One region of the Gordonia sp. SGD-V-85 genome, then DNA from elsewhere that is predicted to be linked to it. Evidence: riboswitches for the same ligand, from Rfam matches in the RefSeq annotation. Region 1 holds a riboswitch; each other region holds the start of a gene.

Evidence for each region. A riboswitch is a leader RNA that binds a small molecule or an ion and turns the genes downstream of it on or off. The one in region 1 is predicted to bind thiamine pyrophosphate.
Region 2: linked by a shared signal. The riboswitch ahead of thiO (glycine oxidase ThiO) and the one ahead of thiC (phosphomethylpyrimidine synthase ThiC) in region 1 are both predicted to bind thiamine pyrophosphate.
Region 3: linked by a shared signal. The riboswitch ahead of AS181_RS20440 (TenA family protein) and the one ahead of thiC (phosphomethylpyrimidine synthase ThiC) in region 1 are both predicted to bind thiamine pyrophosphate.

Annotation. Positions count from the first base shown of each region.
Region 1 is NZ_LNQO01000006.1:263,893-273,498, forward strand. Features, by position in the region: gene AS181_RS09710 (acyl-CoA dehydrogenase family protein) at 5-1,186, opposite strand; gene AS181_RS09715 (acyl carrier protein) at 1,204-1,452, opposite strand; gene AS181_RS09720 (salicylate synthase) at 1,499-2,839, opposite strand; gene AS181_RS09725 ((2,3-dihydroxybenzoyl)adenylate synthase) at 2,997-4,667, shown strand; gene AS181_RS09730 (GNAT family N-acetyltransferase) at 4,834-5,181, opposite strand; TPP riboswitch at 5,392-5,506, shown strand; gene thiC (phosphomethylpyrimidine synthase ThiC) at 5,498-7,186, shown strand; gene thiD (bifunctional hydroxymethylpyrimidine kinase/phosphomethylpyrimidine kinase) at 7,186-8,106, shown strand; gene AS181_RS09745 (SHOCT domain-containing protein) at 8,195-8,584, opposite strand; gene AS181_RS09750 (LLM class flavin-dependent oxidoreductase) at 8,774-9,606, shown strand, end outside.
Region 2 is NZ_LNQO01000001.1:19,745-29,350, reverse strand. Features, by position in the region: gene AS181_RS00125 (ABC transporter ATP-binding protein) at 1-212, opposite strand, end outside; gene AS181_RS00120 (thiazole synthase) at 284-1,072, opposite strand; gene thiS (sulfur carrier protein ThiS) at 1,131-1,343, opposite strand; gene thiO (glycine oxidase ThiO) at 1,340-2,404, opposite strand; TPP riboswitch at 2,400-2,511, opposite strand; gene thiE (thiamine phosphate synthase) at 2,559-3,269, shown strand; gene AS181_RS00100 (hypothetical protein) at 3,585-3,968, shown strand; gene AS181_RS00095 (NUDIX hydrolase) at 3,973-4,455, opposite strand; gene AS181_RS00090 (hypothetical protein) at 4,805-6,256, shown strand; gene AS181_RS00085 (glutamate ABC transporter substrate-binding protein) at 6,253-7,251, shown strand; gene AS181_RS00080 (serine/threonine-protein kinase) at 7,257-9,606, shown strand, end outside.
Region 3 is NZ_LNQO01000022.1:57,998-67,603, forward strand. Features, by position in the region: gene rplK (50S ribosomal protein L11) at 1-176, opposite strand, end outside; gene nusG (transcription termination/antitermination protein NusG) at 381-1,250, opposite strand; gene secE (preprotein translocase subunit SecE) at 1,321-1,794, opposite strand; tRNA gene AS181_RS20410 (tRNA-Trp) at 1,834-1,906, opposite strand; gene AS181_RS20415 (fused (3R)-hydroxyacyl-ACP dehydratase subunits HadA/HadB) at 2,153-3,250, opposite strand; gene rpmG (50S ribosomal protein L33) at 3,345-3,512, opposite strand; tRNA gene AS181_RS20425 (tRNA-Met) at 3,606-3,679, opposite strand; tRNA gene AS181_RS20430 (tRNA-Thr) at 3,701-3,773, opposite strand; tRNA gene AS181_RS20435 (tRNA-Tyr) at 3,891-3,971, opposite strand; TPP riboswitch at 4,127-4,221, shown strand; gene AS181_RS20440 (TenA family protein) at 4,209-4,919, shown strand; gene AS181_RS20445 (ABC transporter substrate-binding protein) at 4,916-5,941, shown strand; gene AS181_RS20450 (ABC transporter permease) at 5,916-6,710, shown strand; gene AS181_RS20455 (ABC transporter ATP-binding protein) at 6,703-7,530, shown strand; gene AS181_RS20460 (YajQ family cyclic di-GMP-binding protein) at 7,582-8,073, shown strand; gene htpX (zinc metalloprotease HtpX) at 8,239-9,096, shown strand; gene AS181_RS20470 (polyprenyl synthetase family protein) at 9,130-9,606, opposite strand, start outside.

The sequences.
Region 1 (9,606 bases):
CGCTTCAGGACACCGGCGAGCCGGTGCCGTGGAGTTCGGAGTCGACGAACATGGCCTTATAACGCTCGGTGTCGGGTTTCATCGCCGCCGCGACCAGTTCCCACAGCACCTCGTCGGTGCCGCCGCCGACGCGGGCCAGTTTCATGTCCCGCCACCAGCGACCGATGGGGGATCCGGTCTCGAGGTAACCGATACCGCCGAAGATGTGCAGGCACTCCGACGCGACCTCTTCCCCGAGGTTGGCGGCGGTGGCCTTCAGCGCCGCGGCGGTGCGCAGGTTGATCTTGCCCTCCGCGGCGACACCGGCCAGCGAATAGCGCAGGACGTCGACCCTGGCCTGCAGATCGGCGACGCGCAGCCGGAGCGCCTGATGGTCGTAGAGCTTCTTGCCGAACTGGGTACGCTCCACCATCCGGGCGAGTGTCACGCCGATCATCACGTCGCACGCGGCGGCGATCTGGGCGGCCACCGAGTACCGCTCGTGCGCCAGTCCCCAGCTGATGATCGCCAGGCCCGTCCCCGGCCGGGCGATCAGCGCCTCGTCGGGAATCCAGGCGTCGATGGTCACCGGCGCGGTGTCGAGGGGCCCGGCGCCGAGTTTCGCATACGGCTTCCCCACCGTCACCGACTCGATCGGGACGGCGGCCAACGCCACGTTGCCGCCCACGTCAGGACCGTCGTCGACGCCACGGCAGACCACGAACACGTGGTCCGCGATCGGCGAGAGAGACACGAACTTCTTGTGCCCGACGACGCGGAACCCGCCGTTCTCCGGCAGGATCCGGGTCTCGGAGTTCTGTAGATCCGACCCGCCCTGCTCCTCAGAGGCCCCGATACACAGCACGGTCTCGGCGGTCAGGGCGCGCTGGGCCAGGTCTCTGAGATAGTCGTTGCGGCCGAAGCGGCGGAGGATTGCGATGGCCGAATCGTGCAGGCTCACACCCACTCCGATGGCCGCGGAGCCCAGCGCGCCGAGATGTGCGCCGAGGGCGAAATGGTCGTGGAGGTCGGTGACCTTGCGGTCCTCCCACTTGCGGACGAAGACGCCCTCGGCACCGAGGTGTTCGAGCAGGGGCCGCGGGAATCGATGATCCCGCTCGGCCTGCGCCGTCCAGGCCGTCACCTGCTCGTCGAACGCGGCGTCGAGCAGTTCGGCGTACGTCTGCACTGGGGTCTCCACAGTCATGTCGGGTCCGGGTCCTCTCAGGCCGGGGTGCCGGCCTTCGACCGGATGAGGTCCTCGAGGTCGCCGACGGTCTTGGACTCGAAGAGCTCCCGTTCCGACAGCTTCACGCCGAGACGCTCTTCGATCGCCACCACGCCGATGGCGAACGCCACCGAGTCCAGCCCGAGGTCGTCGATCAGCTTCGAGTCGCGGCTGATGTCGCCGAGCGCGAGGTCGAGGTCCTCTTCGAGGATGCCGCGCAGGGCTTCGGTGATGTGGTCGGACATGTGGTGGCTCCTGGGGTGGTGATGTTCGGTCGAAAGTATCGGTCGGTCAGCGCGGGACCACGTACGGGGCGACGCTGGCCAGCTTCTCGCAGGTCTCGGTGAACTCGCGCTCCGGCGTGGACTGCGCGACGATCCCGGCACCGGCACGCAGCCATGCGCCTTGCCCGGACGAGAAGATGGTGCGCAGGGCCAGGGTCGCCTCGAGCTCGCCCGTCGACGAGGCGGTGAGGATCGCGCCGGAATACAGGCCGCGGCGTCGGGGCTCGAGACGGTCGATCGCCTCCACGGCCGGGGTCTTGGGGATGCCCGACGCGGTGATCGACGGGAACACCACCTCGATTGCACGCCAAGGCGTTTCGTGATCGGCGAGGGTCCCGCGCACGGTCGAGGCCAGATGCTGGACGCTCCCGCGCTCACGAACCTCCATGAACTCACTCACGGCCGTGGTGTCCGCAGCGGCGATCGAGGAGATCTCGTCGAAGCACGCGCGCACCGACATGGCGTGCTCGGCGATCTCCTTGGCATCCGAGAGCAGGTCGGCGCGGGCCGCCGCGTCCTGCTCCGCGGAGATCCCGAAAGCCCTTGTGCCGGCCAGTGGTTCGGTGACCACGGTCCGGTCGTCGTGCACCGCGACGACGAGTTCGGGACTGAACCCGGCCGCCTGCAGGTCACCGAGCGAGAGCAGGTAGCTCCGGGCGGGGTTGTTGTCGGCGCGGCCGCGGGCGTAGGTGGCAGGGATGTCGACGTCGAACGGGATGTCGACGGCACGCGAGAGGATCACCTTCTGGTACCGCCCGGCTTCGATCTCGGCGACAGCGGTGGCCACACGGCCGCGGTAGTCGTCCGGGTCGGACTGCACGTCCACCGGCCGCGACTCGCCGGGAACGGTTGCTCGCGAGGCGATCTCGAGGAGACGACCGGCACGCTCGGCGTCGAGCGACCCGGTGTCGACCCCGTCGGCATCGACAGTCGCCTCGAACTCGGGAACGATGAGGTGCGCCAGCACCGTGTCCTCGGGAACGCGCTCGAGGATGCCGTGATACGGGGCGCAGAAGTCGAAACCGACCCAGCCGTAGACGCGCCAGTCGGAAATCGACAGCGACGCGGTCGCGGCGGCGAGCGCGTCGGCGGGGTCGCCGCGCCAGGGCGTCGTCGTGCGGTCGCCCTGATCGTCGACGATGACCTCACTGCGTGTGATCACCACGCGGGCGCGGACACCCGCCGCGAAGGTCCAGCGCCGGTCGCGCTCGTAGACGACATGGTCGCCGAATTCGCCGGAGCCGGCCCAGGCCGCCGTGATCCGCGCGGCATCGGACTCGCTCAGCGGCGAGGCCGGCGCGAGCAGGTCGACGAACTGCGCGGCGTGCGATTCGGTTGTCAGCGACATGTCCTTCGTTCCTCCGGTCGTGATGCACTCGAGCACCGATGATCATAGGGAATCTTAGGGCAGCCTAATCAAACAATCCCCCGCGGGTCGACAGCCGGCCTCCCGCCCTGCATCGACCGGTAAGGTTACCCTATCCTGCCTGTGTTTGAATGAACTCATGCCGACGCATCTCGACCCCGCGACCGATCTGCTCGACGGTTTCGCTCCCCACACCGACGCACAGGCACAGAAGTACCGCGACGCCGGCGTCTTCCTCGACCGCCCGTTGTTCGCCGGCCTCGATCTGGCCGCCGAGCGAACTCCCGACTCCCCTGCGCTGACCGACGCCTCCACCGACGGGCCGCGCACGCTCACCTATGCCGAGTTCCGCGACGCCACCCTCCGTCGTGCCGCCGGTTTCGTCGCGGCCGGACTGCGGCCGACGCAACGGGTCGTGTTGCAGCTGAACAACTCCCTCGACTTCGCGGTCACCCTGTACGGCCTCCTACGCGCGGGTGTCGTTCCGGTGATGACGCTGCCCGCGCACCGGATCACCGAGATCGCCCATCTCGCAGCCGGTGCCGGCGCGGTCGCCTACATCGGTGAGGACGGCCGCCGGGGGTTCGACTATCGCGAGCTCGCGACCGAGCTGCAGTCACGGGTGCCCGACGTCGCGCAGGTCTTCATCTCCGGCGAACCTGGTCGATTCACACCGCTCCCCGACGCCGACCCCGCCTCGGTCGAGCTCCCGGCTGCCCCCGACGCCGGGCTACCCGCCCTGTTCCTCGTGTCGGGGGGCACCACCGGACTGCCGAAACTCATCGCGCGCACGCACGACGACTACGACCTCAACGCCCGGCTGTCCGCGGACGTCGCCGGCCTCACCGCCGACGACACCTACCTCGTCGCCCTGCCGGCCGCGCACAACTTTCCGCTGTGCTGCCCGGGAATCCTGGGCGTCTTCGGTGCGGGCGGCCACGTCGTCTTAGCCGACAACCCCAGTCCGGACAACACTTTCGACCTCATCGAGCGGCACCGCGTCACGGTGACCGCGCTCGTCCCCGCGCTCGCGCAACTCTGGTGCGCGGCGACCGAGTGGGAGCCGGCGGACATCAGCTCCCTGCGCCTGCTGCAGGTGGGCGGCGCCAAGCTGGCACAGTCCGACGCCGTCGCCCTCGACGCGGCCCTCGGCCCCGTCGTCCAGCAGGTCTTCGGCATGGCCGAGGGGCTGATCTGCTACACCCGGACCGACGACCCGCGTGACTTGGTGCACCAAGTGCAAGGGGCACCGATGTCGGAGCTCGACGAGGTGCGGGTCGTCGACGAGGGCGGAGCCGATGTCCCCGACGGGGAAGAAGGTGAACTGCTGGTGCGGGGGCCCTACACGATCCGCGGTTACTACCGCGCCACGGCGCACAACGAGAAGTCCTTCACGCCGGACGGCTTCTACCGGTCCGGGGACAAGGTCACCCGGCTGCCGTCGGGGCACCTGGCCGTGACCGGCCGCATCAAGGACACCATCGTGCGCGCCGGGGAGAACGTCGCCGCCCACGACGTCGAGGAGAACCTCCTCGCCCACGATTCGGTCCGGCAGGTCGCGGTGGTCGGGCTGCCCGACGACGCGCTCGGTGAGAAGATCTGTGCGGCAGTCGTGCTCTCGCACGAACACCCCCCGGCCCGACCACTCGAGCTGGCCGCGATCCGCACCTTCCTCGCCGACCGCGGACTCGCCTCCTTCAAACTGCCCGACGTGGTCCGCGTCGTGCGCACGCTCCCGGTCACCGCAGTAGGCAAGATCGACAAAAAGGTGCTCCGCGAGACACTGCTGTCGGAGCCGTCGGCAGGCTGAGCCGAGTCGGAGCCCGCTCCTCACACCGGCGCGAGGAGCGCGACCACCGCACCATAATCCCAAGGAAGCGCATAACCCCTGCTCCCTGAGGTGCGAGGAGCGATAGCGACGAGCCTCGAAGGGTCCGGCGAGGAATGTTCCGGAGCCGCCGAGGCTTACCTTCGGATCACACCGGCGCGAGGGTCACGATCCCGGGATGGCCGTCGAGATAGTGCTTGGTGAAGGTGCACACGGGCCGCAGGCGGGCGCCCTGCTCGCGGGTGAAGTGCACGACGGTGCGGGTGAGTCGGGTGGCGAGACCATGTCCGGTGTACTCGTCGTAGAGCACGGTGTGTAGGACGGTGATGGTGGTCTGACCGTCGACCGTCTCGGTCGAATAGCCGAGCACGCCGACCAGGTCGCCGGCGACCCACAGCTCGAACCGGTCGCGGTCGGGATTGTGCACCACCTGCGAGATCTGCTGCAGGATCGACTTCGCCGACTGTGGTGGTCGCTGACGATGCTTGCGTAGCACCCGACCCTCCTCACCTCTTGATCGTGGACATCGGACCACTGACATGTGCCGTCCGAACCTCGGCATAGGCCCCGCTTGTGATCCGGGTCACACGGTACCTTACGGAACCGTAACTGATGACCCCGATCGTCCGGTCGTCGCACATCGAGACGGTCGCGCGCACCCCTACGACCCGAACGAACTCCGCGCTGTAGGGTGGCGGACGCACGACAACTACACCGCGGGGGCTCTCACGATGACCGAGGGCTGAGATGGCGACGGGCGGTCGCCGACCGCTCGAACCTGTCCGGGTAATGCCGGCGTAGGGAGACAAGCCATGGGCACACGTGTATCCGCGACTCGCGACGGCAGCGCACCCGCCGACTCAGGGTTCCTGACCCTCGGTCCGATCGAGGGCAGCACCAAGCACTACCTCACGGTCGGCGACCTGCGCGTCCCGCAGCGTCGTATCCACCTCACCAACGGCGAACACCTCGACGTCTACGACACCTCGGGTCCGTACACCGATCCGACGGCGCGCATCGACGTCGAGAAGGGCCTCGCCCCCACCCGCGACAACTGGCGCCGCCCGGAACCGGTCGACGGCGCGAGCACCCAGCTAGCTTGGGCGCGGGCCGGGATCATCACCGAAGAGATGCGGTTCATCGCCGCCCGAGAGGGCATCGACCCCGAACTGGTCCGGTCGGAGGTGGCGATCGGGCGAGCGGTCATCCCGGCGAACCACCGGCATCCGGAGTCCGAACCGATGATCATAGGCAAGAACTTCGCGGTCAAAGTCAATGCGAACATCGGTAATTCGGCGGTGCGCAGCTCGATCTCCGACGAGGTCGAGAAGATGGTGTGGGCCACCCGCTGGGGCGCCGACACGATCATGGATCTCTCGACCGGCGCCGACATCCACACCACCCGCGAGTGGATCATGCGCAACTCGCCGGTCCCCGTGGGGACGGTTCCGATCTACCAGGCGCTGGAGAAGGTCAACGGCGATCCCGCCTCGCTGACCTGGGAACTGTATCGCGACACCGTGATCGAGCAGGCCGAGCAGGGTGTCGACTACATGACCGTGCATGCCGGTGTCCTGCTGCGCTACGTTCCGCTGACCGCGAAGCGGGTGACGGGCATCGTCTCGCGCGGCGGTTCGATCATGGCGGCCTGGTGTCTCGCGCACCACCGGGAGTCATTCCTGTACACGCACTTCGACGAGTTGTGCAAGATCTTCCGCCGCTACGACATCACGTTCTCCCTCGGCGACGGCTTGCGCCCCGGATCGATCGCCGACGCGAACGACGAGGCCCAGTTCGCCGAACTCCGCACTCTCGGCGAGCTGACCGCGATCGCCAAATCGCATGGTGTGCAGGTCATGATCGAAGGCCCCGGGCACGTCCCGATGCACAAGATCGCCGAGAACGTGCGCCTGGAGGAGGAGTTGTGCGAGGAGGCCCCCTTCTACACCCTGGGTCCGCTCGCCACCGACATCGCGCCGGCCTACGACCACATCACCTCGGCCATCGGCGCGGCGATGATCGCTCAGGCCGGCACCGCGATGCTGTGCTACGTGACTCCGAAAGAGCATCTAGGACTTCCGGACCGCGACGACGTCAAGGTCGGCGTGATCACGTATAAGATCGCGGCGCACTCGGCCGACCTGGCCAAAGGCCACCCGCGGGCACAGGAACGCGACGACGCACTGAGCAAGGCGCGCTTCGAGTTCCGCTGGACCGACCAGTTCAATCTCGCCCTCGACCCCGACACCGCGCGCGCATACCACGACGAGACGCTGCCCGCCGAGCCCGCGAAGACCGCCCACTTCTGCTCGATGTGCGGACCCAAGTTCTGCTCGATGCGGATCTCGGCGGACGTCCGCGCCTACGCCGAGGAGCACGGTCTCGTCACCGCGGACGACATCGACCGGACTATCGCCGAGGGCATGGCCGCGAAGTCGGCCGAGTTCGCCGAGGCCGGTAACCGCGTGTACCTCCCGCTCCAGACGACCGGCGGCGCCTGATGCGCACAGACGACGCACGACGACGCACAGTCGACGCGAATCAGCGCACGGTCGACGAACAGGCCTACACGGGACTCCCGCTGTCACCGCCCGGAACGGCCCCGGTACGGGTCCTGACGATCGCGGGTTCGGACTCCGGCGGGGGCGCGGGAATACAGGCAGACATGCGCACCTTCGCCCTGCTCGGGGTGCACGGGTGTGTCGCGGTGACCGCGGTGACGGTCCAGAACTCGGTGGGCGTGAGCGGGTTCGAGGAGATCTCACCGCAGACCGTGGCGGCGCAGATCGACTCCGTGTCCGGTGACATCGGTGTGGCCGCGGCGAAGACCGGGATGCTCGCGTCGGCGCCCATCATCGAGGCCATCGTCGAGCAGTGCCGCACGAGTGGAATCGGCCGGGACACATCCGTTCCGCTGGTGGTCGATCCGGTGTGCGCGTCGATGCACGGCAACCAGCTGCTCGCCGACTCGGCACTCGACACCCTGCGGCACAGCCTGTTTCCCCTCGCGACGGTGGTGACACCGAACCTGGACGAGGTCCGGCTCATCACCGGCATCGCGGTCACCGATGCCGCGTCGCAGCGCGACGCGGCCAGGGCACTGCTCGATCTCGGGCCGCGCTGGGCGCTGGTGAAAGGCGGGCACCTGCGAACCTCGGACCACTCCCCCGATCTGCTCTACGACGGCGACCAGTTCATCGAGCTCAGCCACGAACGCATCGACACCCCGCACGACCACGGCGCCGGCGACACCCTCGCCGCCGCGATCGCGTGCGCGCTGGCCCACGGGCACGACGTTCCCGCGGCGGTCGGTTTCGGCAAGGACTGGGTGACCCGCTGCCTGGCGGCCGCGTATCCACTGGGCGCCGGCCACGGTCCGGTCAATCCGCTGTGGCGTGTGGGCGTCGGGTCGGCGGACTGACGCGACGCCGGTCCCGAACCGGAGAACAGACAACGCTCCCCGACGGCGACCGGCGCCATAGGGGAGCGTTGTCTGTGTCGAGGGACCGTCAGGCGGTTCCGCTGAGGGCCTTGCTCTTCAAGTGCTCGAACTCCTGAGGGGTGATCGCGCCCGAGTCGAGCAGGTTCTTCGCGTCGGCGATCTGCTGGGTCGGTGAGGTGCCTGCGACGGACCGGATGTACTCGTCGGACGCCTGCTTGGCCTCGCTGTACGCCTCACGCTGACGCTCGGCCATCCCCTTGCCCTTCGCGAGCAGGTACACGATGGCGGTGATGTACGGGAAGATGATCAGGAAGACCACCCACGCCGCCTTCGCCCACCCCGAAGCCGCCTTGTCGCGGAACAGGTCGCTGATGATGTGCCACAGGACGATCAGATAGGCCACGAACGCGAAGATGACGATCGTGTACCAGATGAAGTCCCAGAACGAATCCCACATAAGAAGTCTCCTTTGTCTAGAAGCAAGCCTGCCCGGCGCACCGGAACCGTGAATTCCCTCTGAGCATGTCACAGCTCTACGGTGGTCAGCGCAACGAACATTGAAGAAGTTCGTGAAATCCTGAGACTGCGGTATCGATCGGCAGCCGAGAACCGGGATCGATCGACTCTGACTCTCGCGAAGGGCGACATGGAATCTCACCCGGTAGGTATCGAGAAGATCGAGCTCGGTCTCGACACGTTCGGGGACATCACCGCCGAACCCGACGGCACATTGCGCTCCGGGTCGCAGACCCTGCGCGATCTGCTCGAGCAGGCCATCCTCGCCGACACGGTCGGCGTCGACTTCCTCGGTGTCGGTGAGCATCACCGCGACGACTACGCGGTGTCGGCACCCGAGGTCGTACTCGGCGCGATCGCGGCGCGCACCACCCGGATGCGTCTCGGTTCGGCCGTCACCGTCCTGAGTTCCGACGATCCGATCCGCGTGTTCCAGCGGTTCTCGACAGTCGATGCGTTGTCGTCGGGTCGCGCCGAGGTGATCCTCGGGCGCGGATCGTTCACCGAGTCGTTTCCGCTGTTCGGTTTCGACCTCTCCGACTACGAGGAACTCTTCAGCGACAAGCTGGCCCTGTTCGCCGAACTGCGCACCGGCCGACCGGTCTCATGGTCGGGTTCCACACGCAGTCCGCTGCAGTCCCAGGCGGTCTATCCCGAACTCGAGAACCCGCCCCTGCCGACGTGGATCGCGGTCGGCGGCAGCCCGGAGTCGGTGGTACGTGCCGCGTCGTACGGCCTGCCACTCATGCTCGCCATCATCGGCGGCGACCCGTTGCGCTTCACGCCGTACGTCGATCTGTATCACCGTGCCCTCCGTGAGATGGACAAGCCGCTGATGCCCGTCGGCGTGCACTCACCGGGCCATGTCGCCGACACCGACGCGCAGGCACGCGACGCCCTATGGCCGCACTACCGCGAGTACGTCGGGCGCATCGGTCGCGAACGCGGCTGGCCGCCGCCGAC
Region 2 (9,606 bases), on a different contig from region 1:
GGATGCTCGAGGTCCCGGTAGCGCTGCCCGTTGATCGTCGCCGTGCCCGACGTCGGGCGGTCGAGTCCGAGCATCATCCGCATGGTCGTCGACTTACCCGCACCGTTGGGCCCCAGGAAACCGGTGACCCGTCCCGGCCCCACCTCGAAGGTGAGGTCGTCGACCGCGCGTTGACCGCCGAAGTCCTTCGTCAGATTCGCTACCTGCAACACGCCTCGACCATAGCCGCCGAACCCGGAGCGGCCCGGTCCGTCGTTCGGATGGCCGGTCGCGGGATCGCGCGTCAGTCCCGGTCGCGCCCGGGCGAGGACGCGTGCGCCCAGAAGCGCTTGGGGATCCGGCCGGCGCGCGCGGCCAGTCGGCCCCCGGCCACCGCGTGCCGCATCGCCGTCGCCATCAGTTCGGGGTTCTCCGCCCGGGTGACCGCCGTGGCCAGAAGCACGCCGTCGCAACCGAGTTCCATCGCCAGGGCCGCGTCGCTCGCCGTCCCGATGCCCGCGTCGAGAATGACCGGCAGCGGGTCGTCGAAGCGGGTGCGGCAGTCGTCGACGATCATCTCGATGTTGTGCGGGTTGAGGATTCCGAGTCCGGTCCCGATGGGCGATCCGAGGGGCATCACCGCCGCCACCCCGAGATCGGCGAGGCGCGCGGCCAGGACCGGATCGTCGTTGGTGTAGGCCAGCACGACGAAACCATCGGCCACCAGTGCGGCCGCGGCGTCGACGAGTTCGATGGCGTCGGGCATCAGGGTGCGTTCGTCCGCGACCACCTCGAGCTTCACCCAGTCGGTCTCGAACGCCTCGCGCGCCAGCTGGGCGGTCAGGACGGCCTCGGCGGTGGTGTGACAGCCCGCGGTGTTGGGCAGGACGGCGATGTCGAGCCGGCGCAGCAGATCGAAGACCCCGGTGCCCGAGGCCGCGTCGACGCGCCGAACCGCGACGGTGGTCAGCTCGGTCCCCGACGCGACCAGCGCGCGTTCCAGGGTCGCGAGATTCGACGCGCCGCCGGTGCCGGTGATGAGTCGCGACGAGAAGTCGCGACCGGCGATGCGCAGATGGTCCGCATCCGGGATCGTCTCGTCGCCGGACTTCTGCTCGGTCCGCGAGGCGTCGGGCTTCAGATCGGCGAGCTCAGCCACCCTGCACCGCCGTGACGATCTCGACGACGGCACCGTCGGTCATGGTGTGCCGGTCCCAGCGGCCGCGCGGGACGACCGCGCCGTCCACCGCGACCGCTATCCCCCGGTCCGGCAACCCCAGCCCGGTGACGACGTCGCGCACCGACGTGTCGGCGCCGACGTCGACGCTCTTGCCGTTGACGGTGATGCTGGCGGTGATACTCATTCCTCTGCTCCTTCCAGAATCGACAGCACGCGGGCGGCGGTGCCCGGGGCGAGGACGATCCCGTTGCGCCCGTGCCCGGTCGCCACGACCGTTCGTGTGTCCACACGGGTGACGATCGGCAATCCGTCCGCGGTGCACGGCCGCAGACCCGCCCCTGCTTCGGTCAGTTCGTAGGTCCGCAGCCCGGGGAAGACCTCGATCGCGTCGGCGAGCAGATCCGCGACCCCGCCGGCCTGCGGCGCGCGGTCGGCCGTCCCCTCGGCCTCGTACTGGGTGGCGCCGACGACGACTCCGTCCTCGCGCGGCACCAGGTACACGGCCCGCCCGTGGAGGCGTGCCCGGACGACGTGACCGGGCGGCGGCACCGACCAGCGCGTGCGGCGCAGACGGAGGATCTCCCCCTTCGCCGCATGCAGGTCCACGTCCGGCCAGAGGGCCGCGGTGCCGAGTCCGGCGGCGAGCAGGATCTGGGTGTCGGAACCGAGCTCGTTGAGATCGGCCAGGGATTCGACACGCGCGGAGACCAACTCGGCACCCGCCGACGTCGTGGCGGCGCGCAACGCCTCGAGCAGCCGCCGGTTGTCGACGGACCACTCGCCGATCGCGCGGTAGCCACCGACCAGTCGAGAGCTCAGCGACGGTTCCAGGGTCCGGATGTCGCGGCCGGTCACCGGCTGCAGCGCGGCATCGGTGGCGGGCTGCCCGGCCCAGACGAAATCGGCGAGATGCCGCAGGTATTCGATGTCGGTGGCCGAGGCCGCGACGAACAGCGAGTCGGTGGCGGTGACGACACCCGGGTCGTCGAGCCGCTTCACGAGCGCCGGCCACAGCCGGACCGATTCGACCGAGAGGGCCAGGGACGCGTCCTCGCCGGGATGACCCTCGCCGAGTGAACCGAGCATGCCGCCGGCGACCCAGGACGCGCGCTCGTCGGTGCCGGCGTCGAGGACGCGAACCCGCCATCCGGCGTCGGCCGCGGTGAGCGCACAGGTCAGCCCGATGACACCGCCCCCGACGACCGTCAGGGCGCGGTGGGCAGGGCGCTGCGGTGGGGAATCCACGCTGGGAATCACCTTCCTTCGCCGGAATGACCCGGATCAGGTTCGACGGTCAGCGGAATCTGTCCGCACTCTCAGCCCGGCCGATCCGGACTCCCGTGTGTTCGTGCGATCCACCCTACGCCGGGGCGTCGGGGGTCCGGTTAGCCTGGTCGGCGTGACGACCCCGAACCGCACCAGCTCCGCGTCGACGGACCCCGGCTCCGCGACGGACCGTCGCCGGCGGCTCTCCACGGCCCGCCTGTACCTGTGCACCGACGCCCGGCGCGAACGCGGTGACCTGCTCGACTTCGTCGACGCAGCGCTCGCGGGCGGCGTCGACATCGTGCAGCTGCGCGACAAGAACTCGCCGGGCGAGCGCGAATTCGGGACCCTGGAGGCGGGCGAGGAACTCGAGATCCTCGCGGGCATGCGGACGGTCGCCGACGCGCACGGTGCCCTGCTGGCGGTCAACGACCGCGCCGACATCGCGGCGCTCTCCGGGGCCGATGTCCTGCACGTCGGACAGGGCGACCTGTCGCCGTCGGCGGCCCGCCGGATCGTCGGACCGGACGTCGTCATCGGCGCCTCGACCCACGACCCCGCGCAGGCCGCCGCCGCGATCGCCGACGACGACGTCGACTACTTCTGCGTCGGTCCGTGCTGGACCACCCCCACCAAACCGGGCCGCGCCGCCGCCGGCCTCGACCTCGTGTCCTCAACGGCCGCAACACAATCAGCCAAGCCGTGGTTCGCCATCGGCGGGGTCGACGCCGGCCGCGTCGGGGAGGTCACCGCGCTCGGGGCGCGGCGCATCGTCGTCGTACGGGCCATCACCGCGGCCGACGACCCGGCCGCCGCAGCCGGCGACCTCGCCGCGATGCTCTAGCGGTTCCCTGGCGGAAACACGTTTGCCCGGTCGGTGTCGCGGGTCTATGGTGGACCGATCATGTTGTGCATCACGAGCGTTCTCGTAACCCGCCGCAGCGGGGTCTGAATCTGACCGACCCCCCGCTGCGGGTCGGTTGCGCTCTCCAGTCGGTCATCCGTTCTTCGACCGAAATCGGTTTTCGAGATGCACCCTCTTCATCTACCTCGTCGATCCTGTTCGTGGACCGAGCGCGACGACCGGCACGGCGGCGACCACTTCGCCGCACGTTTCGGCCGCCCGCTTCCCCCCGGGATGCACGAGGAGGCCGCCGGGATGACCTGGCAGGAATTCACCGACGAGTACTCCCGTGGCGGCACGATCCGGCTGGGCTCATTCTCCGCCGTCCCGTGCTCGGGCGACCTGGTCGAGTGCCGCGCGACGCTCGCGATCGCCGACCGCATCATGTCCCGCAGCGCCGTCGCCGCCGGCCCCGTCGGGGCAATGACCTCGATCCTCTACGACGTCGGCGCCCCGGTTCAGATCGTCCGGCTGCACCAGCGGGTCGTCGACGGCCTGGTCACGACGTTCCTGCTCTGCGAGCACGACGGCCGGCAGGCCTGGGCCGTCGGTGAGGGCGCGAGCAGCGACGAGGCGAACGTCCACGCGCTGGTCGCCGGGGCGAACCGACTGCTCGAGTCCGACCGCGCCGGGGTGTGAGGGCTCAGCTCTGGGGATCCAACATCGCGATCCGCTCGCGGAGGACGGGCCACGCAAGTCCGAACGCGGGGTGCAGCGGGAGTTGATCGACGCGCTTCTCGTCGACCCATCGCAGTTCCGTGGATTCGAAGTTGGCGACCGTGCGGACCGGCGAGTCCGTCTCGGCGATGACCGTCGTGTAGGTCCATCCGCCGGGCGCCTCGAGGGTGACGACCGCGGCGACGACGCGCAGGTCGTCGGCGGTGATCCCGGCTTCTTCCTCGGCCTCGCGGATCGCGGTGTCGATGGCACCCTCATGCGAGTCGCGGGCCCCGCCGGGTAGCGCCCACGTGCCGCCCTGGTGCGACCACGCGGCGCGGTGTTGGAGGAGCACCCCGGTCGATCCGTCCGGCAGCGGCGCCCGCAGCAGCAGACCTGCCGCGCCGTGGATACCCCAGTATCGAGAACCGTCGGGATCGATCACCCAGCCGTCGCCGTCGCCGCGCACCACGCCTCCTCGCAACCCGGTCGCCCCGACCGGGTGCCTCCACCGTAAGTGAGATGCGCAACACCTGCCAGGGAGACTCCGAAGCCCTCTCATCGCGGCTCGGAACCACGAGGTGCCATCGACGAGCACCTGGCACGCGCGAACCGCCGAGGTCGGCGGCGCGGCGCTGGTCGACTCGGGAGGAACCCGGCACGATGACATAGGGTGAAACACGCACGACCCGGTGAACGATGACCCAGATGACACAACCCCTGACGTTGATCGCCCGGTCACGCGAATCCGGAACGGGGAACCGGTGACCGTAGGACCGCACCGGAGACGATCCAGCGTTTGAGAAGGGATCAGGTAGGTGACCGGCGACGCGTCCTCCGTGCGGACGGCGCTGACGCGTGGCGGTCGCACGATCCGTCCGGCGCAGGCCTCACCCCCGATCCGACAGGTGCTGGCCGACCGACGCGAACTCGTCGCCACCGCCCGGGAACGCGCCCAGTCCCCGTTCCAGACCCTGCGCCACTTCGCGGTCACGACCCCGGGCAAGCTGATCATCATCTGCGGAATCCTGGCGCTCGGCTGTCTGAGCACCGGCCTGTACGCATCGACGGTCCTGGAGGATCGCACCCAGACCCTGCAGCGCCTCATCGATCGGACCGAACCGCTCGCCGAGGCCGCGCAGGTTCTCTACAGCTCGCTGTCGATCGCCGATGCGTCGGCGAACGCGGCCTTCATCTCCGGCGGACTGGAGACCCCCGATCTGCGGCAGCGCTACTCCGACGCGCTGGCGACGGCGTCGTCGTCGCTGATCCTGGCCACCGGTACCTCCAGCGAACCCGGTTCCGGCATGGTGTCGGACCGGGCCGAGCAGGCGGTCAGCGCCGATCTCGAGACCCTGTCCACCTCGATCCCGGTCTACAGCGGACTCATCGAGACGGCGCGGACGAACAACCGGCTCGGCAACCCGGTGGGATCGGCGTATCTCGGCCAGGCGTCGTCGATGATGCAGGACCAGATCCTCCCGGCCGCCCAGCGCCTCTACGAACGGCGATCGATGGCCATCGCCGACCCCCAGCAGACGCTCACCCGTCCACCCTGGACCGTGTATGCGCCGCTCCTGTTCCTGCTCGCCGCGCTTGTCCTGACGTCGCGCTACCTGGCGCGGCGGACCCGGCGGCGGTTCAACATCGGCATCGTGGCGGCCATCTTCGCCCTCAGCGTCGGGACCCTGTGGTTGCTCGCCTCCGGTCTGATGTCGGTGGCCGCCACCAGCGATGCCCGCACCGAGGGCGCCGACCCGCTCCGCGACCTGACCGCCGCCCGGATCCTCACCCAGCAGGCGCGGTCGGCCGAGACGCTCTCGCTCATCCGCCGCGGTGATCAGGGCGGTCTCGAGCGCAGCTTCTCCGCGGCGACCAGCGAGATCGGCAACATCGTCGACGACGTCCGCGAGGGCACCGAAGACGGCGACAGCGCGGTCACCGGCGAACAACTGGACACGGTCACGGCGGCGCTGACCGAGTGGCGCCGCACCGACGCCGCGGTCCGCCGCTACATCCAGACCGGCAACTTCGGTCTCGCGCGCCTGCACACCGTCGGCGACGGACCGGACAGTTCGGCCCGCGCCTACACCGCGGTGGACACCGCGCTGGTCGATGCGATCACGACTGCCCGGAACTCCTTCCGGGACGACATCAACACCGCGCAACGGGTCCTCGGGTTCACCGGCACCGGCATCCTGCTGCTCACCGTCTTCGCCGGCGTCGCGGTCGTGGGCGGTCTCATCCCGCGCATCCGGGAGTACCGATGACGACCGTCCCCTCGCCTCGCCGCCTGCTGACCGTCGTGGTCCTGCTCGCGCTCACCGGCCTCGTCGCCACCGGCTGCGTGCGTTTCCCCGCACCCGACTCACCCCCACCGACGGCGACCGCCGGGCAACCGATGCTGCCCGGCGTCCAGTTCGACGTGCCCGTCGAACCGCCGCCGAGTTCCGAGGCCTGCAACGCGACCCTGACCCTGCGGCCGCCCGCCCAGATGCCGCCGCCTGCTCAGATGCCGATCAATTCGACGATGGCCGGCATCCTCGAGCGGGGCCGGCTCATCGTCGGGCTCGACATCGGGTCCAACCTGTTCAGCTTCCGCGATCCGATCACCGGCGACATCCAGGGCTTCGACGTCGACATCGCGCACGAGATCGCCGGCGCCATCTTCGGCGACGACCGCCGCGTCGAGTTCCAGGTGCTGAGCTCGGCGCAGCGGATCGACGCCCTGCGGGACATGACGGTCGATCTGGTGATCAAGACGATGAGCATCACCTGCGACCGGTTGCGCGACATCAGTTTCTCGGCTCCTTATTACGTCGCGTCCCAGCGCATCCTGTCGTTCCGGAACTCGAACGTGACCGGTCCGGCGCAGCTCGCCGACAAGCGGGTCTGCGCCGCGCGCGGGACCACCTCGATCGGTCGTATCCAGGCCATCCAGCCCCGAGCCAAGATCGTCAGCACGACGACCTGGGCCGATTGTCTGGTACTGATGCAGCAGGGTCAGATCGACGCGGCGACCACCGACGACGCGATCCTCGCCGGTCTCGCCGCGCAGGATCCGTGGTTGCGGGTCGTCGGCCCCAGCCTCGGCGAGGAGTTCTACGGCGTCGGGATTCCCAAGGGCCAGGACGACATGATCCGGTTCGTCAACGGCGTGCTCGAGCGCATCCGGGTGACCGGCCGCTGGCAGGAGATCCGGGACCGGTGGCTGTCCATCCTCGACAGTGGGTACGGCGCTCCCCAGCCGTACTACCGGGACTGATCCCCATGGACGACGCGGCCCGAAACGATCACGACACAGACGACGTCACCCACGGCGACCGGAGCGACGACCTCGGCACCCAGCGGGTCTCGCTCGACGCCCTGCTCGGCGACGACGACACCGGCCTCGACGGTCCCGGCCCGGGCGGTGGCCGTCCCGGTGGTGAGGACGCGGAGACGACCGCGAAGGTGGTCGACGTCGGCACCCAGCGGGCCGACCTGGCGGCGCTGACCGAGGGCCCCGACGACATGGACGACACCACCGACCCCCGGCCCGGCCGACGCACCGACCCGGATGTCGGAACCCAGGCCGTCGCACCGGTGTTCACCGTGGGGGTCGACCCCGACGACCGGACCGACCGCGTCGAACGGCAACCTCCGGCCGTGCCCCTTCCGGAACCCGACTCGGGTCCGCTCGGCCGGCGTCTGGTTCCGCGGCGTCGGCCTCCGGTGCACGAGCGGCGGCTCGGCAGCGGCCTGGTCGAGATGCCGAAGATCACCGACATCGAACCCGAGGACGCCGTCATCGACGACCCGGTGATCGCCGACAGCAAGCGGTTCTGCTGGCGCTGCGGCAAACCCGTCGGTCGAGCCGAGGGCGAGGGCGCCGGTCCCCCGACCGGCGACTGTGGCAACTGCGGCGCCCGGTATTCCTTCGTCCCGGGACTGGCTCCCGGAACATTGGTCGCCGACCAGTACGAGATCGCCGGCGCCATCGCCCACGGCGGCCTCGGCTGGATCTACCTGGCCATCGACCGCAACGTGAGCGACCGGCCCGTCGTCCTCAAAGGCCTGCTGAATTCCTCGGATTCGGAGGCGCAGCGCGTCGCGGTCGCGGAACGGCAGTTCCTGGCCTCGGTCAACCATCCCGGGATCGTCAAGATCTACAACTTCGTCGAGCACGTCGACGACGATGACCGCTTCGGCTACATCGTGATGGAGTACATCGGCGGCCAGACGCTCAAACAGATCACCGCGGGCGATCCGGACAACTCCCTGCTGTCGGTGGAGCAGGGCCTGGCCTACATCCTGGAAGTGCTTCTCGCCGTGGGCTATCTGCACTCGGTCGGCCTGGTCTACAACGACGTGAAACCCGAGAACATCATGGTCGGCAGCGACGAGGTGAAGCTGATCGATCTCGGCGCCGTCTCGCCGATCAACGGCTACGGGCACCTCTACGGCACGCCCGGGTTCCAGGCACCGGAGATCGTCAAGACCGGACCGCAGATCGCGACCGACATCTACAGCATCGGACGCACCCTCGCAGTCCTGACCGTGCCGATGGAGATGCGGAACGGACGCTACGTCGACGGTCTACCCGCCGCGTCGAAAACGCCTGTCTTCCGGAACAATCCGTCGTACTACCGCCTCCTGCAACGCGCCACCGCCCCTGACCCGGCCGACCGGTTCGTCTCCGCGGAGGAGATGAGCACCCAGGTGCTGAACGTGTTGCGCGAGACGGTCGCCGTCCACACGGGGGTCCCGCGGCCCGCGCTGTCCACGGTCTTCACCCCGCAGCGCTCGACGTTCGGCACGGACCTGATGCTCGCGCCGGTCGACGGCTTCTTCGACCCCGATCAGGCGGCGTTCTACGATCCGGTGGACATCGCCAACGCTCTGCCCGTCCCGCTGGTCAACCCCCTCGACCCGGCGGCGAGTCTGCTCACCTCGGCGGCGCTGTCCGACCCGCGACAGACCCTGGATTCCATCAACACCGCCCGGGCAGAGGGTTTCGCCGCGCTCTTCGGCGGCCGGCCGGTCAAGAACGCTCACCCGTCGCGGGAGATCGACCTCGCCGAGGCCCGCGCGCATCTGCAGCTCGACGACGTCGACACCGCGCTCGCCCTTCTCCAGGAAGTCCGCGCCCACCACGGTGATTCGTGGCGGGTCGAGTGGTACATGGGCATCTGCGCGTTGATGAACGACGAACCCGAACTGGCCTACGAGCGCTTCGACGAGGTCCTCGGTGCGATGCCGGGCGAGGTCGCGCCCAAGCTCGCCGTCGCCGGCACCGCCGAACTCATCGGCCGTTGGCTGGCCGACGAGAAGGGTCCGGCGAAGTCCGCGGAGAAGATCGCCAAACTGTATGACGTTGCGCAACATCACTATCACGATCTGTGGTTGACCGATCACAGCATCGTGACCGCCGCGTTCGGTCTGGCCCGACTCGCCGTCGCGGCCGGTGACATCGACGCCGCGATCCAGCCGCTCGACGAGGTGCCGGCGACCAGCCGCCACTTCAACACGGCGCGGGCGACGGCGATCATCGCGCTCGTGCACGGCCGACCCACCTCGCAGGTGACCCGCGAGCAGATCGTCGAGGCCGCACGGCGTCTCGAGCAGATCCCGGACACCG
Region 3 (9,606 bases), on a different contig from region 1:
ACCGGGATGACGTTGCCGCGCTGCGACTCGGTCGCCGCGTTGTACGCCTTGCAGAACTCCATGATGTTCACGCCGTGCTGACCGAGCGCCGGACCCACGGGCGGGGCCGGGTTGGCCTGGCCTGCCGAGATCTGGAGCTTGATGATCCCGGCGAGCTTCTTCTTCTTGGGAGGCATCTTCTGTTCCTTGCTTGTTTCCTTGCGAATCCACGCCCGCTGGAGACGTGGAAGTCTGTACCCCGAACTCGTTCGGGGTCACGGGGGCGAAAGCCCCGCGAGTTCCTGTGTTCAGTTCGCTGGGTCTACGTCACATTCGCGACGTGAGAGCCTCTGCCCTCGACGCACTTGCCGGGGGTTCACGGGGGCGGAGCCCCCGTGGGTTCAGATCTTCTCGACCTGGTTGAACCCGAGCTCGACCGGCGTCTCGCGACCGAAGATCGACACGAGGACCTTGACCTTGCGCTGCTCGGCGTTGACCTCGCTGATCGACGCGGGCAGCGTGGCGAACGGGCCGTCCATGACGGTGACCGACTCGCCGACCTCGAAGTCGACCTCGATGACGTTCGACGCGGCGGCCGCTGCGGCCTCGACGCCCTCGGCAGCGGCACCGCGCGACGCGGCGGGCTTCTTGGCCTCGGTCCGCGGCATCAGGAACTGCAGCACCTCGTTGAGCGAGAGCGGCGACGGCTTGCTGGTCATCCCGACGAAGCCGGTGACACCCGGCGTGTTGCGCACGGCGCCCCACGACTCGTCGTTGAGCTCCATGCGGACGAGGATGTAGCCCGGCAGCACCTTGCGGTTGACCTTCTTGGGCTGGCCGTTCTTGATCTCGGTGACCTCTTCGGTCGGCACCTCGACCTGGAAGATGTAGTCGCCGACGTCGAGGTTCTGCACGCGGGTCTCGAGGTTGGCCTTGACCTTGTTCTCGTAACCGGCGTAGCTGTGGATCACGTACCAGTCGCCGGGCGCGCGGCGGAGCTGCTTGCGCAGTTCCTCGACCGGATCGACCTCCGCCTCTTCCACCGGGGCCTCTTCTGCCGGTGCGTCGTCGGCGGCATCCGCGGCCTCGTCGGCATCCTCGGAGACGGTGTCCTCGGCGGGGGCCTCGTCACCCTCGACGACCGCGTCGTCGGCGACCGCGTCACCCTCGGTGTCCACCGCGTCGGTCACGGCCGCGTCGACAGCGTCGACGTCGGCAGCAGCCACGTCGACGGAATCGGTCGAGGCGAGTTCGTTCTCCGGGGTGCTCACTGCAGCCCACGCTCCTTATGGTTCATCTGGCGGTCGTGTTCCTCGTCGCCGGCCGAGCCCACCGCGTGGGTCAGCCGAACAACCAGAGCACGCCCTTGGCGAAGGCGAGGTCGAGGCCGGCAATGAACGCGGTCATCACGATGACGAACACGAGCACGACGATCGTGTAGGTGATCATCTCGCGCCGCGTAGGCCAGATGACCTTCTTCAGCTCGGCGACGACCTGCGTCAGGAAGACCCAGATCCGTACGAACGGATTCCGGCTCTCCTCGGCAGACGCCTTCTTCTTGGTCTTGCGTTCCTTGACGGCGACGGACCCCGTGTCGGAGTCGGTGTCACCGTCGGTTGCACCCGCCGCCGAGCGACGTCCGCGAGCCGAGCGCTTACCGGACGGACGCAGCTCCTTCGCGGTTCCGGTCGACGTCTCGTCGTCCGTACCCGCGTCGGTGGCCTCGTCGCGACCGTCGAGCTCAGCCGCGGCCGAATCGGCCGCAGAACCCTCTGCGGCGTCTTTGGCGCGGGCGGCCCGGTCTCGCTTGCTCAACTTCGCGGTCCTCTCGTCAGCGTGTGCCCTTCACCAGGGCAGGGGCGACAGGACTTGAACCTGCAACCTGCGGTTTTGGAGACCGCTGCTCTGCCAATTGAGCTACGCCCCTTTGCGACGCCCGCCACCGGAGTGGTCGGCGTTGCCGTCCTTCTCGATCCGGCCTCGCGGCCCGTCGACGTTTCGTCGCCGACAAAACCAACGCGCCACCCTATGGGTAGCGCGCAAGCCTGAATCAATCAGACACTTCAGTGTAGATCACCGGGGCGGTGGACCCAAAACGGGCTCGCCTCCGCTCCCCCGACGACCGTACACGCCACCCGTCCGTGAGCCGCCGGAACGGCTCGCGACCGGTCGATCAGTTGAACTGGATGACGGCCTGCGCGCGTCCGAAGATGCGGCGATCGCCCTGCTTGGCGGTGATCGCGATGGTCCCGCGACGAGTTGCGGGATCGAGCGACTTCACCTTGCCGGTGAAGTCGACGGCCGCGCTGTCGTCGGCCGGGACGTACACCGGGCTGGTGAAGCGCACGTTGTACTCGCAGAAGGCCGCCGGGTCGCCGATGAACTCGGAGACGAAGCTTGCGCCGAGCCCCATCGTCTGCATGCCGTGCGCGACGACGTCGTCCATGCCGGCCGCGTTCACGACGTGGTCGGAGAAGTGGATCGGGTTGGGGTCGCCGGCCACGCCCGCATAGTTCGCGAGATTGCCGCGCGTCAGCAGGTAGCGCTTGGGCGTGAGTTCCTGACCCACCGTGAGCGTGTCGAAGTCGACGGCACCGAAGGCGCCCGGCGACTGGGTCGGATCGGGGAGGTCGTAGCGACCCGCCTTCGGCTCGACGGTGTGCCCGGATTCGCCGATGGCGTCGACCTTGATCATCACGTGGTCGAGGGACGCCTCGAGTTCGGGGTCGACGTCCATACCGGGACGCGCGGCCAGGGAGGTCCACGTGGTCATGACCGGCTCGTCGTGCTGGTTCCAGATGACGTTCTTGGTGACCATCAAGTCGATCATCTCGGGACTGCTCACATGCCGGAACGACTCGAGCGAGACGTCGCAGATCAGGCGGTCCCCGACCTTCATCGGCTGGTGGTAGACCAGCCGCTGGTCGGTCTGCATGATCTGCCACATGTCGTAGCCGGTGACGACGTCTTCGAAGAGCTTGCGCTGGGCGATGATCCCGAGCACCGACACGTAGGTGGGCGCGGCGATCAGGCGGTCGTGGCCGAAGGCCCGGGCGCCCTCCTCGCTCCAGTGGGTCGGGTGCGCATCCTGCACCGCCATCGCGTGCTTACGGATCTCCTCGCGGCCGATCTCGTAATAGTCGTCGACCGTGTAGTGGAAGCCGACGAGGCTCTGCGTGTGGGCGGCGATCTCGTCGGGGGTCGGCTTCGCACCACCGCTCGACGCCTCGTCCGGACGATCCTGGATCTCGGCTCCGCTTACCTGTGACATTGAGCTCTACTCCTTCGGCCGACACAGCAAGACGGGCTGCCTCATCGAGAGGCAGCCCGTTGCTGGTGGTACTTCGAAACGGCCGACGACGGCGTCAGCGCGATTCCTTGTGCCCCTGATGCTTGCCGCAGTTCGGGCAGAACTTCTTGATCTCGAGGCGATCGGGATCGTTGCGGCGGTTCTTCTTCGTGATGTAGTTACGGTGCTTGCACACCTCGCAGGCCAAGGTGATCTTGGGGCGAACATCTGTTGAGGAGGCCACTTGATTGCCTTCTTTCGGGTGGTACGTGGTCGGGTTCGGAAGTTCCCTCAGGGCTTGCGACCCTTGCGCTCGGTTCCGGTCGGACCCGATGTGTAGCGGTGGAGGGACTCGATCCCTCGACCTCACGATTATGAGTCGTGCGCTCTAACCAGCTGAGCTACACCGCCCCGCGGACTTCTCGTCCAGCGAGCCCCCTGACGGAATCGAACCGTCGACCTTTTCCTTACCATGGAAACGCTCTGCCGACTGAGCTAAGGGGGCGTGCCCCGGGCGGTTGCGCCCGAGAGCCTTAACGAGGTTACACACTCGCGTCTGCGCTAGACAAATCGCTGGTCGGAGACCGTCTGTAGAGCAGTTTCGCGAGAATGGACCACGCCGTGGCAGGTATAGGATTCGAACCTATGTAGCTTGCGCGACGGATTTACAATCCGCTCCCTTTGGCCGCTCGGGCAACCTGCCGTGCCGCTCTTCCGGCCACCGTGACGGCCGTACGAACAACGCCGTGAAGAATACAACGAACACCGCATCAACGCGCAAACCGGCTGGTCAACAGGCCGGGACATGGTCTTGGCACAGGCGTCCCACCGCGACCCCCACTCCTGCTACTGTGGCTGCGTTCTGACACGGGGTGCTCCGCGACGCGGGGCTGAGATGAGACCCGAGAACCTGTCCAGGTAATGCTGACGAAGGGATGTCATGTCTGTGCATGCGCACGTGCCGGTCTCCGGCCGATTCTCCGACCACCTCTGGGAGGAGACGAAGGGGTTGCGGACGGCGATCGACGACCTCGAGTTCCTGCGGCGGCTCGGCGACGGGACGCTGCCACTCGAGGTGTTCCGCACCTACATGGAGCAGGACTCGCTGTACCTCGCCGGGTACGCGAAGGCCCTCGCCATCCTGGCGTCGAAGTCCCCCGACCCGCAGACCGCGGGGTTCTGGGCGAACTCGTCGGCCACCGCGGCCACCGTCGAGTCGGCGCTGCACGGCGACCTGCTCAACGGCGGCCAGCTGCCTCCGCGTGAGGGCGAACCCGAGCCGTCGCCGGCGTGCCTGGGGTACGTGTCCTACCTGACGGCCGTCGCCGCGACCGAGTCGTATGCGGTCGGCGCGGCCGCGGCCCTGCCCTGCTTCTGGATCTACGCGGAAGTCGGCCGGGCCCTGGCCGCGAGTGCCGCCCAGGTGCTCGCCGCCGACCCGAACCACCCCTACGCGCAGTGGGTGACCACCTACGACGCCCCGGAATTCCAAGAATCCGCCTCGCGGGCAAGGGAACTCGTGGACGCGGCTGCGGAGCACGCCGGCGAGCGCGAACGGGCCGCGATGGCGACGGCGTTCACCGTCGCCACGCGGTTCGAGCTCCTGTTCTGGGACACCGCGCTGAACCCGCAGCCGTGGCCCGCCGCATGAGCGCCCGCGCGCGCCGCCTCCTCACCGTGCTCGCCGCCGCGGTCGTCGCGTCGTCGGCGATCACCGCGTGCGGTTCGGGCGCCGGTTCGGACGGCAGCATCCGATTCGCGCTCGACTGGTCCCCGAACACCAACCACACGGGCTTGTTCGTGGCGCAGCAGCGCGGCTGGTTCGAGGAGGCCGGACTCGACGTCGAGATCCTGCCGTACAACAACACCGCCGTGGACACCATCGTGGACGCGGGCAACGCCGAGTTCGGGATCAGCACCCACAACTCGTCGACCTTCTCGCGGGCATCGGGCGCGCACACCATCTCCGTGTTCGCGCCGCTGCAGAAGTGGGCCACCGGCATCGGTGTCCGCGCCGACCGCCGCGACATCACGAGCCCGAAGGACCTCGACGGGAAGACATACGCCGGTTTCGGCGACCCGGGCGAGGAGAAGACCCTCGAGCAGGTGATCCGAAACGACGGCGGCACCGGCGAGTTCACCTCGGTGACCCTCGGGACCTCGGCATACGAGGCGGTCTACTCCGGTCAGGCCGACTTCACCGTCTCCTATCTCGCGTGGGAGGGCATCGAGGCCGAGCATCGCGGAACCCCGATGAGGTACTTCCACTACACCGACTTCGGTTTCCCGGAGGCATACGCGATCGTCGTCGACGCCAACGAGGACTGGCTGGCGGACAACCCGGACCGCGCGGCGGCCTTCGTGACGGCGCTGCAGCGCGGTTACCAGGCAGCGGCCGACGACCCGGACGCGGCGGCCCGCGACCTTCTCGCCGCCAACCCCGGTGCGTTCAACGACGAGCAGTTGGTGTTCGAGAGCCAGCGCATGCTCGCCGGTCAGTACATGAAGGACGCCGACGGCCGGGTCGGGCGGCAGACGCTCGAACAGTGGGCCGGGAACTCCGGGTTCCTGTACCGCAGCGGTCTGCTGACCGGCCCGGACGGGGCGCCGCTCACGACCGAGCCGGACTGGTCGACGTACTTCACCAATGACTACCTCGACACCCCTCGGTAGCACCGGCCTGCGTCGCATCGCGCCCGCGCTCGTCGCGGTGGTCGTCCTGGTGGCGGTCTGGCAGGTCTACGTCGACGTCAGCGGAATCCGGCCGCAGGTGCTGCCGTCGCCGTCGCGCGTCGTCGCGCAGGGTTGGTCGCACCGCGCGGAGATCGGGGTGCACGCCGCGGCGACGCTGCAGGTGACCCTGATCGGGTTCACGGTCTCGTTGGTCCTGGCCTGGCTGCTGGCCATCGTCGTCGACTTCTCGCCGGCGCTGCGACGGGCGTTCGTGCCGTTGTTCGTCGCCTCCCAGACCCTGCCGATCATCGCGATCGCACCGCTGATGATCATCTGGTTCGGCTTCGGCCTACTCCCGAAGGTGCTGGTCATCGCCCTGGTCACGTTCTTTCCGGTGGCGATCGGCCTGATCGAGGGATTCGCCGCCACCGACCGCGAGGCCGGCGCGCTGATGCGCAGCATGGGGGCCACCCGCCGCCAGGTCTTCCGCTATGTGCGGCTCCCGTCCGCGCTACCGAGGTTCTTCACCGCGTTGCGGATCGGCATCACCTATGCGGTGGTGGGCGCCGTGTTCGCCGAGTACGTCGGCGCCACCCAGGGGCTCGGCATCTACATGAGCCTGCAGAAGAACTCGTTCCGCACGGACCTGGTGCTCGCGGCCGTGCTGGTGACCGCGCTCCTGAGCGTCACGCTGTACCTGCTCACCTTCGCCGTCGAGCGGATCGTCGCGCCCTGGGCTCGCGCCGAGGACCGGAACCACCATGACTGACCACCGGCTCGTCCCAGACCACCGGCTGATCGTCGACCGGCTCACCAAGTCCTATCCCCGACCCGGACGCGGACAACCTCGCCGGGAGGTCCTCGACGGGGTGTCGTTCACCGCCGAGCCCGGCGAGTTCGTCTCCGTCATCGGGCCCAGCGGATGTGGCAAGAGCACCGTCTTCGGCCTGCTGGCCGGACTCGACGTCCCCGATTCCGGCAGCGCGTCCGTCGGCTCCGAACCCGCCGTCGCCGGACACTGCGCGTACATGCCGCAGAAGGACCTGCTGTTCCCGTGGCGCACCGTGTTGGACAACACCATCCTCGGCCTCCAGGTGCAGGGCGTGCCGACGAAGGAGGCCCGACGCCGGGCCGCGGACCTCTTCCCCGCCTTCGGACTCGCCGGATTCGAAGACGCCCGCCCGTTCCAGCTGTCCGGCGGGATGCGACAGCGCGCCGCACTGCTGCGCACCGTCGTCCAGAATCGCGACCTGGTGCTGCTCGACGAGCCATTCGGCGCCCTCGACTCACTCACCCGGACCGAGATGCAGACGTGGTTGCAGTCGGTGTGGCAGCGCTACCGGTGGACCGTGCTGATGATCACCCACGACGTCCGCGAGGCCGTCCACCTCTCCGACCGCGTGATCGTGCTGTCCGCCCGCCCGGCCACCGTGGTCCACGAGGTGCGCGTCGACCTCCCGCGCCCGCGCGATCCGGCGGGGCTCACCGCGCCCGAGTTCGTCGCCCTCGAGCGAGAACTACTCGAGGTACTCCATGACGAGTCGCGTCGTGCCCTCGCCGAGCAGGCACAGCGTCGAACGCCCCGGTAGACCCGCGCGGCCGCCCACTTCCGCTGATCGCCATGACATACCCTGTCGGACATGGCTGATTCATCCTTCGACGTGGTGAGCAAGGTCGACCGGCAAGAGGTCGACAACGCCCTGAACCAGGCTGCCAAGGAGTTGTCGCAACGGTACGACTTCCGCGGCACCAACACCGGCATCGAGTGGTCCGGCGAGGAGAACATCGTGATCACCTCGGACGCCGAGGAGCGCGCGCAGGCGGGCCTCGAGGTGTTCAAGGAGAAGCTGATCCGACGCGACATCTCGCTGAAAGCCTTCGACGCCGGCGAGGTCGTCGGCTCCGGCAAGACATTCAAGATCACCGGCTCGCTGGTGCAGGGCATCGACTCCGAGCACGCCAAGAAGATCTCCAAGAAGATCCGCGACGAGGGGCCGAAGGGCGTCAAGGCGCAGATCCAGGGCGACGAGCTGCGCGTGTCGAGCAAGAAGCGCGACGACCTGCAGGCCGTCATCTCGCTGCTCAAGGGCGAGGACTTCGGTATCGCCCTGCAGTTCGTCAACTACCGCTGACGCGCCCGGTCGGTGGGTCGGCGCACCGAACCCCGACCGTCGGAAACCCAGACGGGCGTTGCGTCGTTTGACCGGATGAGGCGCCTGCACTCCGCGGCCGGCATCGGGTTCGCCCGGGCCGCCCGCGGAGCCCGAGACCCGCGGCGCCGGACAGACGAGGACCCGATGCATTTCAACGGATTGAAGACGGCGGCTCTGCTGGGTCTGATGTCGGCGATCATCGTCGGCATCGGCGCTCTGTTCCAGAGCCCGCTGATCCTGTGGGGATCGGTGATCGTCGCCGTCGGCATGAACGCCTACGTCTACTTCAACAGCGCCAAGATGTCGCTGAAGGCGATGCACGCGCAACCGGTCACCGAACTGCAGGCACCGGTCATGTACCGGATCGTGCGTGAGCTGGCGACCACGGCACACCAGCCGATGCCCGCCCTCTACATCTCCCCCACCGAGTCGCCCAACGCGTTTGCGACCGGCCGCAACCCGAAGAACGCCGCGGTGTGTTGCACCACCGGCATCCTGCACCTGCTCGACGAGCGCGAGCTGCGCGCCGTGCTGGGCCACGAGCTGTCCCACGTGTACAACCGCGACATCCTCATCAGCTCGATCGCCGGCGCGATGGCGGCGGTGATCAGCGGCCTGGCCAACTTCGCGATGTTCATGGGCGCGTTCGGCGGGCGGGACAACGCGCCGAACCCGCTGGCGATGCTGCTCATCGCGTTGCTGGGACCGATCGCGGCCACCCTGGTGAAGCTGGCCGTCTCCCGCTCACGCGAGTTCCAGGCCGACCAGTCCGGGGCCGAACTCACCGGGGATCCGCTCGCACTCGCATCGGCGCTGGCGAAGATCTCCGGCGGGGTGCAGGCCGCGCCGCTGCCGCCGCAGCCCGACATCGCGGCCCAGTCGCACATGATGATCGAGAGTCCGTTCCGCGCGACCGACCGGATGGCCAAGATGTTCGCCACCCACCCGCCGACCGCGGAACGCATCCGCCGCCTGCAGGAGATGGCCCGCGACGGTCGCTGAGCCGGCTGAGCAGAGATCCTGCCGGTCGACCCCTCAGCCCACGCGTTCGATCGTGTAGTCCACGAGCGACGCCAGGGCACGGTGGGCCGGCGACTCGGGGAGTTCGGCCAGCATCGCGTGCGCCTCGTCGGCGAACTCCTGCAACTTCGCCCGGGCGGCGGTCATACCCGCCGACGAACCGAGCAGTTCGATCGCCTCGGCGACCTCGGCGTCGTCGGTGAGCGGCCGGGCGGCGCCGTCGGCGGCCACCAGGAGTTCGCGTAACCGCGCCGACGTCGCGTCGTCGCCCATGAGCGCGTAGAGGACCGGCAGCGTGTGGACGCCTTCGCGAAGGTCGGTACCCGGGGTCTTGCCCGACTCCACCGACACCGAGCTGATGTCGATGATGTCGTCGGACACCTGGAAGGCGACTCCGACGATGTCGCCGATGCGGGAGAGCCGCTCGATGTCGTCGGGCTCGGCCCCGGAGGCCATCGCGCCGAAGCGGGCGGCGGCGGCGATCAGCGAGCC